Regions from separate parts of the Amedibacillus sp. YH-ame10 genome, predicted to be linked through region 3. Evidence: predicted binding sites of a transcription regulator. Region 3 holds the regulator's gene; each other region holds the start of a gene.

Region 1 (5,832 bases), on a different contig from region 3:
CAATCAATCCAAGTCTACCTCAGCTTCGTGTAATAGGACAGTTTCACAACTGTTATATTTTAGCTGAAGGAGAAAAGGGACTCTATATTATTGATCAACATGCAGCACAAGAGCGATATCATTATGAAATTATACGAGAACAGATTTTGAAAGGCATTACAGATGCGCAACCATTATTATTACCAATTACAATTGAAAGTACAATCTCTGCAGTTTCACAGATTGATGATATAAACGCATTGTTAGAACAATTAGGAATACACCTAGAGGCATTTGGAAATACGACATTGGTATGTCGTGAACTACCTATTTGGATGAAAGATATCGCAGAAGAAGCATTTCTTACAGATATGATTGATATTTGGGAAAGAGACTCTGAAATCAGTATCGATAAACTACGTAAACATGCGATTGCGACTATGGCTTGTCATAGTTCCATACGATTCAATCGTTCCCTAACGCTTGAAGAAATGAAGCAGGTAATTGATGATTTAGGTAAATGTGAACAACCATTTCATTGTCCACATGGAAGACCTACTTTGATTTGTATGGAAGATAAAGCATTGATTAAAGAGTTTGAAAGAGGTTAATATGGAGAAAGTGTTAATCATAGTTGGACCTACAGGAGTAGGAAAAACAAGCCTAAGTATTTCTATGGCACAAACATTTCATGGTGAAATTATTAGCGGAGATTCTATGCAAGTATATAAAAATATGGACATTGGTACCGCAAAAATAAAGAAAGAGGAAATGATGGATGTTCCTCATTTTCTTGTGGATTGTTTTTCGTTCATAGATGATTATAACGTTATGATATTTCAAGAAATTGCACGAAAGCATGTAAAAGAAATACATGACAAGGGTTGTGTTCCAATCATATGCGGAGGAACAGGGTTATATATCAAATCAGCTATCTATGATTATCGTTTTCTTGAACAGAAAAAAGATGAAGAATTTATGAGTTTTTTAAATGAAAGAAGTAACGATGAACTATGGGGTATGTTAAAGGTAGTGGATCCTAAAGTATGTGAAAGCATTCATCAGAATAATCGACAACGAATCGTTCGCGCTTTATATATGGCACATACAGGTGAAAAAAAGAGCGACATTATAGAATCTCAAGAACACACAATGATTTATGATGCATATATCATAGGATTGACAATGGATCGTGAACGTCTGTATGAACGAATTAATCAAAGGGTAGATCAAATGATAAAAGAGGGTTTATTGGAGGAAATAAAATCGCTTGTATCCTCTCATGAAAATGTATGGGACTTACAAAGTTTTCAAGGAATTGGATATAAAGAATGGAAAGAATACTTTGAGGGTTCTGCGTCTATCGAAGAAAGTGTAGAAAAAATCAAAAAGAACTCACGCAATTTTGCAAAACGTCAATACACTTGGTTTCGAAATCAAATGCAAGTACATTGGTATGATATTGAAACGAGTGGGTATCCTGAATGTGTAGTTACAGATGTGAAAGAGTGGTTAGATAACTGATATGGAAACACCATTACAAAGAATGGAATTATTGATTGGAAAAGAAGGAATTGATACACTTCAAAATGCGTGTGTTATGGTGGTAGGGGTTGGCGGTGTTGGCTCTTATAGTGCAGAATCACTAGCTCGTTGTGGAATAGGAAAATTGATTCTTGTAGACGGAGATCAAGTTGCGTTAAGTAATTTGAATCGTCAAATACATGCGACTTTTCAAACAGTAGGTCGTTCAAAAACTGAAGTGATGAAAGAACGCATTGAAACGTATCGTAAGGATTGTGAGATTGTACGATATGATATGTTTTATGATGAAAGTAAAAATGAACAGTTGTTTCAAGAACACGTGGATTTTGTAGTAGATGCGATTGATACAATGACATCTAAATTAGCTTTAATTCGTTATTGTTTAGAACATAAGATTAACTTTATTTCTAGTATGGGAATGGCAAATCGCATGGATCCTACAAAGATTGAAATTACAGAACTTATGAAAACTAGCTATGATCCAGTAGCAAAAGTGATGCGTAATCTTGTACGAAAGAATCGTATTAAAGGAAAGATACCAGTGGTATGTTCAAGCGAACATCCAAGTGTACAAACAAGTATTGTGAATGAAGATGGTGTTACTAGAAAACAGAAAATGCCACCAGCAAGTTCTCCGTTTGTACCAACAGCTGCTGGTATTGCGATTGCCTCTTATGCTGTTCAAAAAATAATAAATAGTGAAGATTATTGATTGATTTTTTATGTTGTAAGTTTTAGCTCATATTGTTATTTCTTTTGAAAGCAGAAATTATTATCTAAAAATAACGGAGGTAAACAATATTGGATTAGATAGTTTAGTTTTAGGCATGGAACTATGAGTACATGTTTTTCATGATATAGATAACGTAAAACAGGGTAATTGAACGCATACACAAACATGTAGGTTATTATTTATGCGATTGATTTTGTTGGTACAACAATTCAAATAAACTATCAAAAAAATATAACAAAGAATATTTGGATTCTTTTGAGAACTCTTTAAATCCAAGAGGTGATTCAATTGTATTATTGAGGCATATTGTATGTTCAATTTGCTTTGCTAAAGAAGAATTTTCACGATTGGTAACTAAATAGAGGTTATTGTTGTCAATTTCTTTTAAAAACTGCAGTAGTTCTCTAGATTCACCACTATTTGATATAAATATGATGAAATCATCCTTTGATATTGTATGCAATAAAAGACGCTGTGTATCTGAGTTGGACTCAAAAATATATTTTCCTTTTTGTTTTTTATTGCATTTTGTAGAAAAATCTAATGCTGAAATTTGACTTTGTCCAGAGGCGAATAAATAAATATTATTTGCTTTTTTTATATTCTCAATGAATTTTTGAATACTATCTATATGTTGATTATAATAGACGTCAACAAGATGTATAGATTCCATTATTGTCGAACTGCTATTTTCATCTACTCTATTCAAATCTCGAACAAATACTTTATAGGATTGTTCTCCGAAATAATGAATAAATTTTGTGATTGCGGCATTTGAACAGAAAGCTTTTTCCGCAAGACTTACTAAATTTAAATCAAAATCTTTTTCTTCGTAACCTAGAATAACATCAGCTATTAGTTTGCTAGCATTTGTTAATTCGTAATAGTTTGCTTGTATGCGTTTTCTTAAATTGTTCATTATGTAATTTTTCACCCTTTATATAATTTTTCACTTATAATTATAACATATTGCATAAAATTACACAAGTGTGATATAAATAGATTGTTGAAAGCAATTAGGAGGATAACAAGATGAAGATTATTGCGATTACATCATGTCCAACAGGAATAGCACATACATATATGTCAGCTACTCGATTGGAACAATCAGCAAAGAAACAAGGGTATGAAATTAAAGTAGAAAAACAAGGGGCGAAAGGAATCGAAGATCGTCTTACAAAAGAAGATATTCAATCAGCAGATTGTATTATTTTTGCAGTAGATACAAAAGTTAAAGAAGAAGATCGTTTTGCAGGAAAATCAATTTATCGTTGTCCTGTATCTGCTCCAATCAAAAACCCAGAAGAAGTGATCAAGAATGCAATAGCTTATACAAAGGGTAAAAATGATGGTATTGTGAAAAAACAAACGGGTTCAATAAAAAACCATATTTTAACAGGTGTATCTTATATGATTCCAATTGTAATAGCAGCTTCTGTAATTATGGGAATTGCTAGAATTGGAGCTATGGCATTTAATGTTACAGATATTTGGGATGCATCTCATGCAGGAAGTAATTTATTAGGCTTCTTCCATACACTAGATGGGTTAGGTGGAACTGCCTTGGGGTTGATGTTACCAGTATTCGCTGGATTTATTTCATATTCAATTGCAGATAAACCAGGACTTGCTGCAGGTTTTGCTGGCGGTATGTTAGCAAAGAACATTGAATCAGGTTTCTTTGGGGCATTGGCCGCTGGTATCTTAGCTGGATATATTACAAAATACCTAATCGATCATGTAAAATTCAAGGGTGCTGCTGAATCTTTAGGAACTGTATTTATTATTCCTGTAGGTTCTGTATTAATTACAATGCTGATCGTAAATTATGTTGTAGGAATACCATTCGCCTGGTTGAATCAAGCTTTGATTGATGGATTAAATAGCTTAAGTGGAGGATCAACTATCCTTATGGCAATGGTTGTGGGAGCGATGGTTGGAGCAGACTTAGGTGGACCAATTAACAAAGCGGCTGTAGTTACTGCTATGGGATTATTAGAATCTGGCGTATTTGCACCTAACACTGCGGCACAGGTTGCAATTATTGTACCAGCTTTAGGATATGGAATTATATCTTTAATCAAAGGTCAAAAATTCAGTGCATCATTTAAAAATGCAGGGAATGCATCCTTCATTATGGGACTTGTTGGTGTAAGTGAAGGAGCTATCCCGTTTACATTAGCAAATCCAAAGATCCTAGTATTTGTAAATATCATTGGTTGTGGAGTAGCATCTTCCATCGCAGTTGGATTAGGAGCTGTTAATAGTATTCCTATTTCAGGCATTTATGGATGGTTATTGGTTGATCAATGGCCTATCTATGTATTAGCAATTATTGTAGGTACATGTATTATAGCTGCTGGGGCATACTTAACTAGAACATCATTTGAAGTAGAAGATTCAACAAGTGTCCTATAATCGAACTATTCATATTGTAAGTCATACACATTGGGATCGTGAGTGGTACTTCAGCACAAGCGATTCTCTTGTGTTAATGGATCAAACATTTTCTGATATACTAGAAGAACTAAATGAAAATAAACAAGCGAATTTCTGTTTAGATGGGCAAGTTTCCATAGTAGAAGAGTATATAAAACTATACCCAGAAAAGCTAGTAAATATCCAACAACTAGTAAAAGAAAAGCGTTTATTTATAGGCCCTTGGTATACACAAACAGATACCCAGTTAGTAAGCGGACAATCCATTATAGAGAACTTATATTATGGCATTTATCGTAGTAAACAACTAGTTAAGGATTATATGAAAGTAGGTTATTTGCCTGATACATTTGGATTCTGTAATCAAATGCCCATGATTATGAATCAATTTTCAATAGATAACTTTGTATTTTGGCGTGGTGCTGATTTTCAAAAACAAAATATTGCCCCCTATTTTAAATGGATTGGACAAGATCAAAGTGAAGTAACAGGAATCATTTTACACAATGGATATGGAATGGCAAAAGGCTTTAACTCAGAAAGTGCCTTTGTGGAGCATAAACTAAATCCATTGATTAAAGAATACAAAACATTGACAGATAGTGAACATATATTAATTCCGGTAGGAAATGACCAGTTTAATGTCATTGTTGATTTAGATAAAAAGATAAAAGAAGTTAGTGATGATTTGAAAATTAGTACGTATGAAGAGTTTGCGAAAGTTATAAAAACACAACCCTTAAAGCCTTATCAAGGTGAATTTAGAGAAGTGAAATATTCTCGTATACATAAGAGCTGTGGTGCTATTCGAATTGATATAAAAAAATCAAATTATCAAGCAGAACAGGAGCTTATTAAAATCACACAACCTCTACAAGTGATGGCTAAAATGGAAGGAATGCAAATGAGTGATAACTTAATTGCAGAAGCATTCAAGCTCTTATTTGAAGGACAAGCACATGATGGAATTGTAGGTTGTGTGAGTGATAGCGTTGCGAGTGACATTTTGAATCGTAATAAGCAAGCTATAGAAATAGCAAAATCAGCTCAGAACTATATGAAAAAGCATTTTGCAAAACGCTTAAACTTAAAAGAAGATGAAATTGTAATCTTTAATTTTGAACCAAAAGAATTTT
Region 2 (5,832 bases), on a different contig from region 3:
CAGTGTATGAATCAATACCTCTTCTGGATTTTCTGTAGTCGCAAAAATTAAACGTACATGTGCTTTACGAATGATGTCTGTTTCTCCAATGCGACGATATTCATCTTTATCCATTAATTGAAATAGCTTTTCTTGGCTTTCACTATTCAAACGATGCACTTCATCTAAAAATAAGTATCCATGATCTGCTTGTTTGATAAGTCCTTCTTTATCTTGGTCAGCACCTGTGAAAGATCCTTTTGCATACCCGAATAAAATAGCAGATAAAAGCTCAGGATTATTTGCATAATCGGCACAGTTTAATGTAACAAAAGGGGCATTCTTCTTGATTACATCGCACTCAAGTGCATATCGATAAATCAATTCTGCTAAATAGCTTTTTCCAACACCACTTGATCCATTTAATAAAATAGGTAGTCCTTTATCTGGATATTGGACAGCAGAACGACATTGATCAATTTCATGTTTCAAGCTACCATAGGCACCTACAAAGCTTTGAAATATATCCTTCTTAATTTTTACAGAAGTGACTATTTCTTGTTCCTTAAGCACACTGAAAAGAACGGGACGTGTAATTCCTTTAACAACTCTGTTTTCTCTTACCAATTCATTTAAATATTGAGAAACAAGATTTCTCTTCATTCCTAAAATTTCTGCTAATTCTAGTGCAGTGATTCCTTCCCCTCTTTCCCCACATGACTGCATCAGTTTCTGATAAATCATTTCTTTTACTTTCATTTCTTCACCTCAATGATTTGTATCATTTTCTTTCTCTTTCCATCATGATGTTGTTACTTAAATTAAATATACACTATTTATATAGCAATTTCCATGCCATAAAAATTTGACACTGTTTGGCACATTTTTTGCTACATTAAGGATGAGGTGATAAATATGCAACATCAACAATTCGATAAAAACAAAAAATGGTTTAAAGCAAACTTTCATTCACACTCTACACAATCCGATGGATTATTGACCCCTGCGCAATTGGTAGAGTTATACAAAAAAGAAGGATATTCTTTATTAATGCTATCAGAGCACGAGCTATATCAAGATACAAAAGAATTTGACACAGATGATTTTCTTTTATATCCCGGCATTGAAAGAAGCATTCAATTGCCAAATTATGAAACATTTCATATACAAGGAATTGCGAACTCCTTGGTACAAACTGATCGATACCATCATTTAGAACACATTCCAATTCCTAAATTTCATTCGTTGCAAGATGTACAACAAATGATCGATGAATTGAAAGATCATGGAAACTTCGTAATGATCAATCATCCATATTGGTCCTTTAATACGTGTGAACATCTATTAGCATTAGAAAACTATGATTTCTTAGAACTTTATAATCATAATTGCCATGTTGAAACAGATCTAGGAAATAATGAAATATTCTATGATGAACTATTAAGATATAAACCTATTGGTGCACTAGCGTGTGATGATAACCATAACTCTCATCGCTACGAGGAAGGAATCCATATGTGGGATAGCTTTGGTGGTTTTACAATGATTCAAGCAAGTGCACTAACAAGAGACTCTATCAGTGAAGCATTACAAAGTGGAACGTATTATGCTTCCACTGGACCTGAAATTTATCAATTTGAAATACGCGATCAACAAGTACATGTAACATGTAGTGAAGTAAAAGAAATTATATTCAAAGCTTGGCCAAGAAGAGGTTATAGCATACAAAGTAGAAATAACCTCCTAACAGAAGGAACGTATACATTACGTGGACAAGAACAATGGATACGCGTCAAATGTATAGATGAGGATGGAAACAGCGCATGGTCTAATCCCATTTACATAAAAGAATAAAAAAAGAAGTAGGTGAACTCATGAAGCTAGAAACTCGAACAAATTTAACTTATAAACAAACGCAAACATTTACTCAAAAACAACAATACGCACTTCATATCCTTTCTATGAATAACCAACAACTGCAAAGTGAAATAAGGAAAGCGATAGAAGAAAATCCTCTCCTTGAAATTGAAGAGGATAGTTATTGTTCATCTTCTAGTGAAGATATTTATGAAAAAGCTTGTGCTATATGTTACCAAGAAAAAAGTTTATTTGATTTGTTGGAAGAACAATTGCGTTATTATGAGGATGAGATACCATACAAACTAGGTCTTTATCTAATTGATTCCTTGGATTGTAACGGATACTTGCATATCGACAATGAAGAAGTTTTCACTTTGTTTTCTATAACTGAAGATATTTTAGAAGATGTGATTGAACGTATGCAAACATTTGAACCATATGGAGTCTTCTCTAGAAATCTTCAAGAGTGTTTACTTATTCAACTTAGCATGCAAAATCCACTTCCTAAAGTAGCTATAGAGATTGTAAATCAACACCTAGATGATCTAGCAAAAGGAAAATGGAATTCTATCTGTGAACATCTTTCTCTGCAAAAAGACGTACTACAAGATGCTGTTTCCTTGATTCGCAACCTAAATCCAAAACCTACTGCATCCTACTTCAATAATACAGAATATCTTACACCAGAGGCAAAGATTTCTATTGAACACAATACAATAAAAGTTACCTTTTTAGAGAATAATTTCTCCCCTCGTATAACGAGTCTGTCAAAATCCTATGAAGAAGCACCCTATTTCAAAGATTATTATAAATCTGCCAATCTTTTGATTTCTTCTATTGAAAAGCGTACATCTACATTACATTCTGTTATTTCATGTATTTGCTCCTTTCAAAATGACTATTTTCTCAAAGATGCTTTGATGAAACCATGTAACCTAAAGGATATCGCAAAAGAATTAAATGTTCATGAATCCACAATATCACGTGCAATTTCAAATAAGTCAATTGAATTCCAAAATCGATATATTTCATTGAAGCAATTTTTCCCAGCTAAATTGGAAAATGGTCAAAGTAACACATCCATTATTTCACGTATAGCAGAACTTATAAAACAGGAGTCTCCCTGCAATCCTTATAGTGATCAAAAACTTACAGAACTCCTCCAACAAGAAGGTATAAAGTCCTCGAGAAGAGCAATTACAAAATACCGTGAAATATTGAAAATACCTACATCGAAACTTAGAAAACAAATATAAAGGCGCTTTTTACATGGCGCTTTTTATTTACCTCATGGAAATTCTTTAGGATAGTCCTATATAGCATTAAAAAAAGCCCGTCATGATAGACAGGCATAATATATTAGATATCCATGTATTTCTGTGCTGCAGTTACGATTGCCATTTTGTAAACTTCTTCTGCATTACATCCACGTGACAAGTCATTGATTGGAGAGTTCAACCCTTGTAGGATTGGTCCAATTGCTTCATAATCACCTAAACGAGATGCGATTTTATAACCGATGTTTCCTGAATCGATATTAGGGAAGATAAAGGTATTGATCTTACCAGCGCATTTTGAATCTGGTGCTTTCAATTTCGCAACTTCTGGTGATACACAGCAGTCAAACTGAATTTCACCTTCAACTTCAAAATCTAAAGGCATACGTTTCAAACGAGTTGCAGCTTCTTTTACTTTAGAAACACTTTCCCCTTTTGCTGAACCAAGAGTTGAGTAAGATAATAAGCCTACTTTAGGTTCGATACCAAACTGACGGATAGTGTGTGCTGTTTGTAGTGTGATTTCTACTAAGTCATCAACCGTAGGGTCAATATTGATAGAACAGTCTCCCATAACTAATTGTTCTGCTCCCTCTTTCATAAGAATGAAGCAACTAGAAACGATAGAATTTCCAGGTTTTGTTTTTACCAACTGTAACGCAGGACGAATAGTATCAGCAGTAGAGTATGTTGCTCCACCTAATAATCCATCTGCACAACCAAGTTTTACATACATTGTACCAAAGAAGTTTCTGTGTAGACATGCTTCTCTAGCAGCTTCTTCGTCTAATTTACCTTTACGAAGTTCGACTACTTTTGTAATCATCATTTGCATATTTTTGTATTCGATTGGATCCAATGTCTCAAGACCTTCAATATCCCAACCATTTGCAGATGCAGCTCCCTGAATTTCTGCTCTATTTCCTAGTAGTACTGGAACTAGAATATTTTCTTTATGTAGACGAATTGCAGCTTCCAGGATACGTGGGTCAGAACCTTCTGTAAATACGATTCTTGTACCTTTTCCCTTAATTTTTTCGATTAATGTATTAATCATTGATAAATCCTCACTTTCCTTACCATTATTTATTATACACCGACCATTTGCATATAAAAAGGCTTTTTTCACAAATGAAAAATTTCACAAGATAAAATGTATAAAAAACTTGTATTTTTATACAATACCCTCTATAATTCTCTCATAAGCAGAGTAGGACCAGAGGCGTTAAGTACCACCTGAACGGGGAGTTGTCAGGCGGGCGAAAAGTTTATCTTGCGATTTCTGGTTCGCATCCCGCTGTTGCATATAAAGAGCAATCTCTTTTTCTATATGCAATATGGAAAAGGAGGTATTTTTTTATGAACTTTGCGAGTTTAGTTTCAAAGGCTTCACAAGACATGAAGGATAGTGCGAAAGAAATCAAAAAGGTTTCATCCATTTGTGGGTGTGCGATGTTCACCGCCATCGACATTATTCTAAAAGCAGTACGTATTGATTTTAGTGCATTTTTAAGTATTGGTTTTTCAAGTTTAGCAGTGGCGGTGTCCGCATTATATTATGGACCTATTTTAACAGGTTTAGCCGGAGTCATTGCGGATACTTTAGGATATCTTATACATCCTAATGGACCATACTTTCCAGGTTTCGCAATAAGTGCATTTATTACAGGACTTATTTATGGATGTTTTTTCTATAAACAAGAAGAGATTTCATGGAAACGTGTCATCTTAGCACGACTAAGCATCACCATCGTTATCAACCTTATCCTAACTCCATTATGGTTGAATATGATGTATGGTACTTTATTATTTGCAGTACCTAGAATCATCAAAAATATTGTGATGTTTCCTCTAGATGCATGGCTCTTATACATTGTGTTAAAGACAGCCAAACGAATACAACCCAAAAAACGTTAGAAATTATAACGTTTTTTTTGGTTGTATTCGCAACTCTTTCTTCATATCTTACTTACTCCTTTGTAGTAAAGTAAGGCTATAAAAGAAAAGAGGACATAGAAATGAGAGAATCTTTAACCGATCTAAATATTGAAAGAGGAAAAGTGCTCTATAAGAAGTGTCATTTATATTTATTATTAAGCTGTATCGCAATGATCTTTATCTTTAAAGTTTTGTTAATGTATTGTCTTTCTAATTTAGGTGGTATCTCATTCTTTGATTTTGAAGAAGCTATCAGTAGCCTATTCCCATATATTCTTGGTTTCGTTCCTGTAGCAATTGCGTACAAGTTGTCCAATAAAGCTTTTAAAACATCTTTGTTGCTTCGTATAGTATCCTATCTATATTCTTACCTATATATCTATTTTACGTTCAAAGGTTGTGAATGGATGTTTTATCCACTCACATCCCAACAATGCTATATCAATCTATTACAGATTACAATAGGCACTGTTTATCCTGCATATCTTATTATTTGTGGTATATAATTATGGAGACTATGTACGAATCAAGATATTAAGTCTTTTATAGAAGCAAGTAAGTAAACCGATGTGTATTGGTGCATTAAGACAACAAAAAGGCCCTTAAAGGGCCAATACGTATCACTACTTAATACTATTTTATTTTGCTTCTACTGTTTTTGCAGTTTCAACTCTTTCTTCTTTCGTTTGCATTTTACTTAATCCAGCACGTAACATAACTGTTGATGTATATACAGTAACTGCAACTACAATCCATTTCAATACATCAAGAGGCATTG
Region 3 (5,832 bases):
CTCTTTGCATTTATTCTTCAATAAAGTATTTACTTCTTCACAATATGTGCCTTTTTTTCGTACTTTCATAGGTACTACAACGTTATAATTTTTATGCGTTGCGTAACTTTGGGAAACATAGCCATCTCCTAGCTCATGTGCAACCTTTAAGAAACGTTCATAATCTTCACGCATCATGCCAATATCCGCATCATCATCCCATGGGATAAAGCCTTTATGACGCACAGCACCAAGGGCACTTCCACCCGTTAACCAATAGGGAATGTTATGTTTTTGACACAATGTATCTATATCTTTTAACATGGACAATAAGACGAGTTGTACATCACGTACACAAACCTTACTTCCGTCCTCATTTGTCTTGATAATATATTCTTTCATAAAAATCACCATTATCATTATAGAAGAAAAAAAGCTTTAAAACAATGGTTTTCTTGTTTTATAAGAATTCCTTAATAAATTATTTAGATATCCCATGGGTTTTCATCTTTTTTATCGCACATTCGTACTATAATATGCTTTTTCGTAACTCACGCTATGAAATAACGTATTAAAATTAACTATGTAATACATAATACGTCTAAGGAGGGTCAAACATGGACTGTTTAGCTAGATTACGACAACTCATGAACCAGCACCATATGACTGAATACAAACTATCTCAGGCATCTGGAATTCCATTGAGTACGATCAATTCACTCTTCCATAAAGGAAATTCTCCTACTATACCCACGCTGGAGGGTCTATGCAGAGGATTGGATATTTCATTAAGTGATTTCTTTTACGAACCAGGCAACAATGATGATATGGAAAAAGAAACACAATTCTTGATTGGTAATTGGAAAATGCTAACAAGAGAACAAAAAACAATTATACTAGATGTCATCAAAATGTTATTAGAAGCTTAAAGACTGTTCGCAGTCTTTTTCTTATACTTGAGAGAGGAGTTGTTGTATCGTTTCCTGATTACATTGTGCTATTGTTAGGATATCTCTTGGTTGAGGCGAATTAGAAAGCACATATTCCATCCAAGCAGTACTTAACCATCGATCAAACTTATATCCACATTCTTTAAATACTCCAATTGTTTGAAAGCCAAGTTTTTCATGTAAGGAAATGCTTGCGTCATTAGGAATTGTAATACAAGAATAAGCGATATGATAGTTTTGTAGTTTAAGTAATGCTAGAAGTACCTTCATTAAGGATGATCCAATTTGTTGACGTACAACATTAGGATGCACATAAACACTTAACTCTACATCCCATTGATACGCTTCTCTTTCACGAAAACTACTTGCATATGCATAAGCGACAACCTCACCATCCAGTTCACATACCAAAAATGGATATTTGTTTTGTATGATTGTAAGTTTTTCTTCCCATTCTTTTTCATTCATTGCTTCATAGGCAAAAGTAGCAACACTGTTGTTTACATAATACTCATAGATTGTACAAATCGTTGGTATATCGCGTGAAGTCGCGAATCGTATTTTTTTCATAGTCTCTCCTAGTAGAAAGCCATGAGGTCATCATGGCTTTTTCTTAAAATATTAGGTTTCTTGGTGTACGTGGGAATGGTTCTACATCACGAATGTTTTGCATACCCGTCATATACATTAACAAACGATCAAATCCTAGTCCAAATCCTGCATGTTTACATCCACCATAACGACGAAGATCCATATACCACTGCAATCCTTCTTTCGCCATTCCAAGTTCATCCATACGTTTCTCTAATACATCATAACGTTCTTCACGCTGTGATCCCCCTACTAACTCACCAACTCCTGGCACAAGTAGATCACAAGCAGCTACAGTCTTGTTATCATCGTTTACACGCATATAGAACGCTTTGATATCTTTTGGATAATCCGTTAAGAAGACAGGACCATTTACAATCTGTTCACAGATATAACGTTCATGTTCACTGTTCAAATCCATTCCCCACTCTACTTTATTTTCAAATTTCACATCTGCTTTTGATAACAGTTCAATTGCTTCTGTATAAGGCATACGTTTGAATTCACTGTTGCGTACACTCTTGATACGATCGATGCATCCTTTATCAATCATGGTATTGAAGAAGTTCATTTCCTCTGGTGCATTTTCTAACACATAGTCAATGCAATATTTCACCATATCTTCGATTAAGTTCATATCGTCATCTAAATCTGCAAATGCAATTTCTGGTTCAATCATCCAAAACTCTGACGCATGACGTGAAGTATTTGAGTTTTCAGCACGGAACGCTGGACCAAACGTATACACATCACGGAAAGCCATCGCAAACGCTTCTACATGCAATTGACCAGTAACGGTAAGGAACGCTTCTTTCCCAAAGAAATCATCTTCATAGTTTTGGTTATCAATGGTAGTTGCTCGAAACATCTCGCCAGCACCTTCTCCATCATTTCCAGTAATGATTGGAGTTTGCACATATACAAATCCTTGATCTTGGAAGAATTCATGGATTGCCATAGATAACACAGAACGTAAACGGAAGATTGCATAAAAACTATTTGCACGAGGACGTAAATGTGGTATCTCACGCATGTACTCAAAACTATGACGCTTTTTCTGTAATGGATAATCACGATCACAATCACCTTCTAAAGTAGCTTCCGTAAGGATAATTTCAAAAGGTTGTTTCCCTTCTGGTGTCAATTTTATTTTACCAGTGATACTGATTGCTGCCCCTGTAGGATACTTTTCTACATCTTCAAAGTTTTTAAGTTCTTGCATATACACCAATTGGGCATTGCGGAAATACGTACCATCATTTAATTCAATAAACCCTAATTTTCCACTGCAACGATTGGTACGAATCCACCCTTGCAACTGCACATATTCTAATGAGTCTAGTTCTACATGAGAGCCACTCATCACAATTTCATAGAGCTCTCTAATTGTCATAAATTCAAACATTTTTCTTTCCTCCTATGTTCTGTAACAACAAAAAAACGTTCCTAACATTCAGGAACGTATCTTTACGCGGTGCCATCCTGATTCCTATCAAATACATGATAGACATCTTGATTTGGATATAACGTAATCCTTACGAAGCCGTCTACTATGATTTCTCCGGCTTAACTCCACAGCTGTTCGCTTGATAGATTTATATGTACCATCTTTCACCCTCATGGCTCGCTTCTACACTTGACCTATCACGGTCTGTTTCATCGTTCTGTATTCAAGCTGTTTGTTTCAAATACCAACTCTTGTATAGATGATACCACATCTACACTCTTTAATACAACCCCTTTTGGAATTTGTATATGTTCATGCGTAAAATCAACCAAACCTGTAATTCCACAGGCAATCAATCGATCTACTGTTTGTTGAATATTTTCAGATATTGCCAGAATTGCTATTCGGCATCCTTCTGGTACTAACTCATCTAAATCTTTAATATCGTATACTGGAATACCGAAACGTACTCCTTGACGATCTGGGTTCACATCAAATGCGCAAGCTATTTCACCTACAACATAATCCCATTTATTATACTTCATTAAGGCACGCCCCATATTACCGGCTCCTACAAGTATGATTTTTTCATCAAAGTCCATACCTAACTGCTGGTTAAAGATTTCAATCAATCGATTTACATCATAACCATAGCCCTGTTTCCCAAGATTTCCTAAAAAAGAAAAATCTCTACGAATGGTGGTCGGTTCAATATTGACGACACTAGCAAGTTCCTTTGACATGATTCTTTCTACTCCAGAACTCTTTAATTTACGTAATGCTTTTAAGTATACAGGGTAGCGCTGCAAGGTTGCACGCGGTACATTTTTCTCTGACATTATAATCACCCACAAGCTAGTATACCACATTTTTTTACATTTGTGAATATTTTATCTTTCTTAACTAGCGTAATATTTTTCATATCTTTTTATGCAAAGAATTCAATCCTATTATATATACATTTTCAATAAATTATACTTCTTCTACATATCGAGTCCAAGTATTTCTTCCTCTTTCTTTTGAGCGATACATAGCCTTATCTGCCAATCTTAAAACTTCATGCGTATCAGCTATAGTCTGTCTATCACAATTTGCATAGCCAATGGATAACGTAATTTGTTGACTACACTTTGATTGCTTATGTTCCATATTTTGTGCAGCTAAATCACTTCGTACCGCATGAATGAACTTCTCGATTTCTTCGTTGCTTTGATCCTTACAGAAACATGCAAATTCATCTCCACCATAACGACAAGGGATAATACCATCATGACTGTAACGATTCAAAGTATCTCCGACCATACGTAATGTAAGATCGCCATGAATGTGTCCATACGAGTCGTTATATTCTTTAAAGTAATCAATATCCATCATAATAATTCCTAAAGAATGAATCGTGTCATCTTTTTCTTCCATAAGTTGATTGAAATAACGACGATTATAAATATTGGTTAAATCATCAATATGAACTTCATCTACCAAGCGCCTATTTTCTTTCAACGTAGTTTCATGTTTTAAAATTATCTCTTGAAGATGTATTCTAGCCTTCATTCCATTCACACGAACATCATCTTCCATAACTGAAATCTTGCGCATTGTATGATAATAAGATTGATAACTTTCTTGAAGTTCTACATCATCTGAAAATGACTCCGCATAAAAAACACGTAAGTCTACAAGACGGCTGATGAAAGATATCTCATTCATCGTACCATATTCATCCAATATATCTAAATAGCGTTTCGCATATTCTTTTTCTTTAAGTTTTACAAGGGCACTCGTAATATGTAGCAAAAACATAATAATAATATAACGATCATCTACTCCATAATAATCTCGTTCTATAATTTCTTCAGCAATTTCTTTCGTTTTCTCTTTATTCCCTTGAAATGCTGCCTCTAAAAGACGTCCTGTACGACAACAAAACGTATGAAAACTAGTATCCCCCATACGGGCTATTTCACTATCTTCACAAATTGTTAAATACGCATCCATTTCATTTAACTGGTCCATATAACCGCTTACTTCTGCTAGATTATACAGAACGATTGTCAATAAACGAGCATCTTTAAACTGACCTTCTAACATCGCTTGATATGCATTTTCATAATATTTTACAGCTTCATCATATTGTTTATGTCCTTGAAACATATCCGCAATATTATTCCAAGCATTACATCTTTGGTATGCATCTTTTAATTCCTCTGCCAACGCAATTGATTCCAAATAGAATTGAAGAGCATTTTGTTCATCGTTGATCAAATGATAATAAAAACCTAGTAAATGACAGACCTTCATATAAAGCGCAGGATATAGCGTTTTTGAACAAAGTTGTTTCGCATCGTATAAATACTGTCCACTTAACATCGCATCGTTTTGAGCAAGATAGTAGTCGCCTAAATACGTATAAGCAAATGCTGTAGCATATCCATAGGAGTGTTGTTTGCTTAGATCTAACAACTCTAGACAACAAGCCTTCTCTTTTTCTAGATCCGTAAAACGAACGTTTAACACGGTATTGATGAGTTCGTTCATATGCTGAAGTAAATTGCTCATGACTTGTGACACCTCCTATCTCCAATTTATATTTCATTTGTGTTTTTCGTGCTTATATTATACCACACGATTATGTGATAAATCTTTATTAAATATGTATTTTTCATATCTTCAAATCCAAAAGACGAAAAAACCCCCATATATCATGAGAGTTTATGCATACTGTTTTAAATCAAGACTTGGATCTGCAGTGCAATCAAAGTCACCACGAACACCATGTTGATAAGCAATATAACCAGCAACTGCAATCATCGCTGCATTATCTGTACAACAAGAAAGTGGAGGAATTACAAACTTGATATCTGGATA

What was found. The regulator Rex, encoded in region 3, represses fermentation and respiration genes when NADH is low (regulators of the CRP and FNR family bind a similar motif). The targets are predictions, from matches to a motif close to GTGAANNNNTTCAC.
Region 1: the regulator Rex is predicted to act here: its motif matches at 3,178-3,191, upstream of ACWG42_RS12125 (PTS fructose transporter subunit IIC).
Region 2: the regulator Rex is predicted to act here: its motif matches at 4,248-4,261, upstream of pta (phosphate acetyltransferase).

What each region holds. Positions count from the first base shown of each region.
Region 1 is NZ_JBSPFA010000030.1:23,609-29,440, forward strand. Features, by position in the region: gene mutL (DNA mismatch repair endonuclease MutL) at 1-590, shown strand, start outside; gene miaA (tRNA (adenosine(37)-N6)-dimethylallyltransferase MiaA) at 592-1,503, shown strand; gene ACWG42_RS12115 (tRNA threonylcarbamoyladenosine dehydratase) at 1,505-2,236, shown strand; gene ACWG42_RS12120 (MurR/RpiR family transcriptional regulator) at 2,433-3,176, opposite strand; gene ACWG42_RS12125 (PTS fructose transporter subunit IIC) at 3,290-4,675, shown strand; gene ACWG42_RS12130 (glycoside hydrolase family 38 N-terminal domain-containing protein) at 4,665-5,832, shown strand, end outside.
Region 2 is NZ_JBSPFA010000024.1:8,706-14,537, reverse strand. Features, by position in the region: gene ACWG42_RS10810 (sigma 54-interacting transcriptional regulator) at 1-738, opposite strand, end outside; gene ACWG42_RS10805 (hypothetical protein) at 895-1,833, shown strand; gene rpoN (RNA polymerase factor sigma-54) at 1,854-3,095, shown strand; gene pta (phosphate acetyltransferase) at 3,199-4,173, opposite strand; THF riboswitch at 4,321-4,418, shown strand; gene ACWG42_RS10790 (folate family ECF transporter S component) at 4,476-5,033, shown strand; gene ACWG42_RS10785 (hypothetical protein) at 5,135-5,560, shown strand; gene ACWG42_RS10780 (sulfite exporter TauE/SafE family protein) at 5,693-5,832, opposite strand, start outside.
Region 3 is NZ_JBSPFA010000002.1:5,074-10,905, reverse strand. Features, by position in the region: gene ACWG42_RS01190 (LicD family protein) at 1-381, opposite strand, end outside; gene ACWG42_RS01185 (helix-turn-helix domain-containing protein) at 597-908, shown strand; gene ACWG42_RS01180 (N-acetyltransferase family protein) at 930-1,499, opposite strand; gene asnS (asparagine--tRNA ligase) at 1,543-2,925, opposite strand; gene ACWG42_RS01170 (redox-sensing transcriptional repressor Rex) at 3,177-3,806, opposite strand; gene ACWG42_RS01165 (diguanylate cyclase domain-containing protein) at 3,940-5,523, opposite strand; gene tsaD (tRNA (adenosine(37)-N6)-threonylcarbamoyltransferase complex transferase subunit TsaD) at 5,677-5,832, opposite strand, start outside.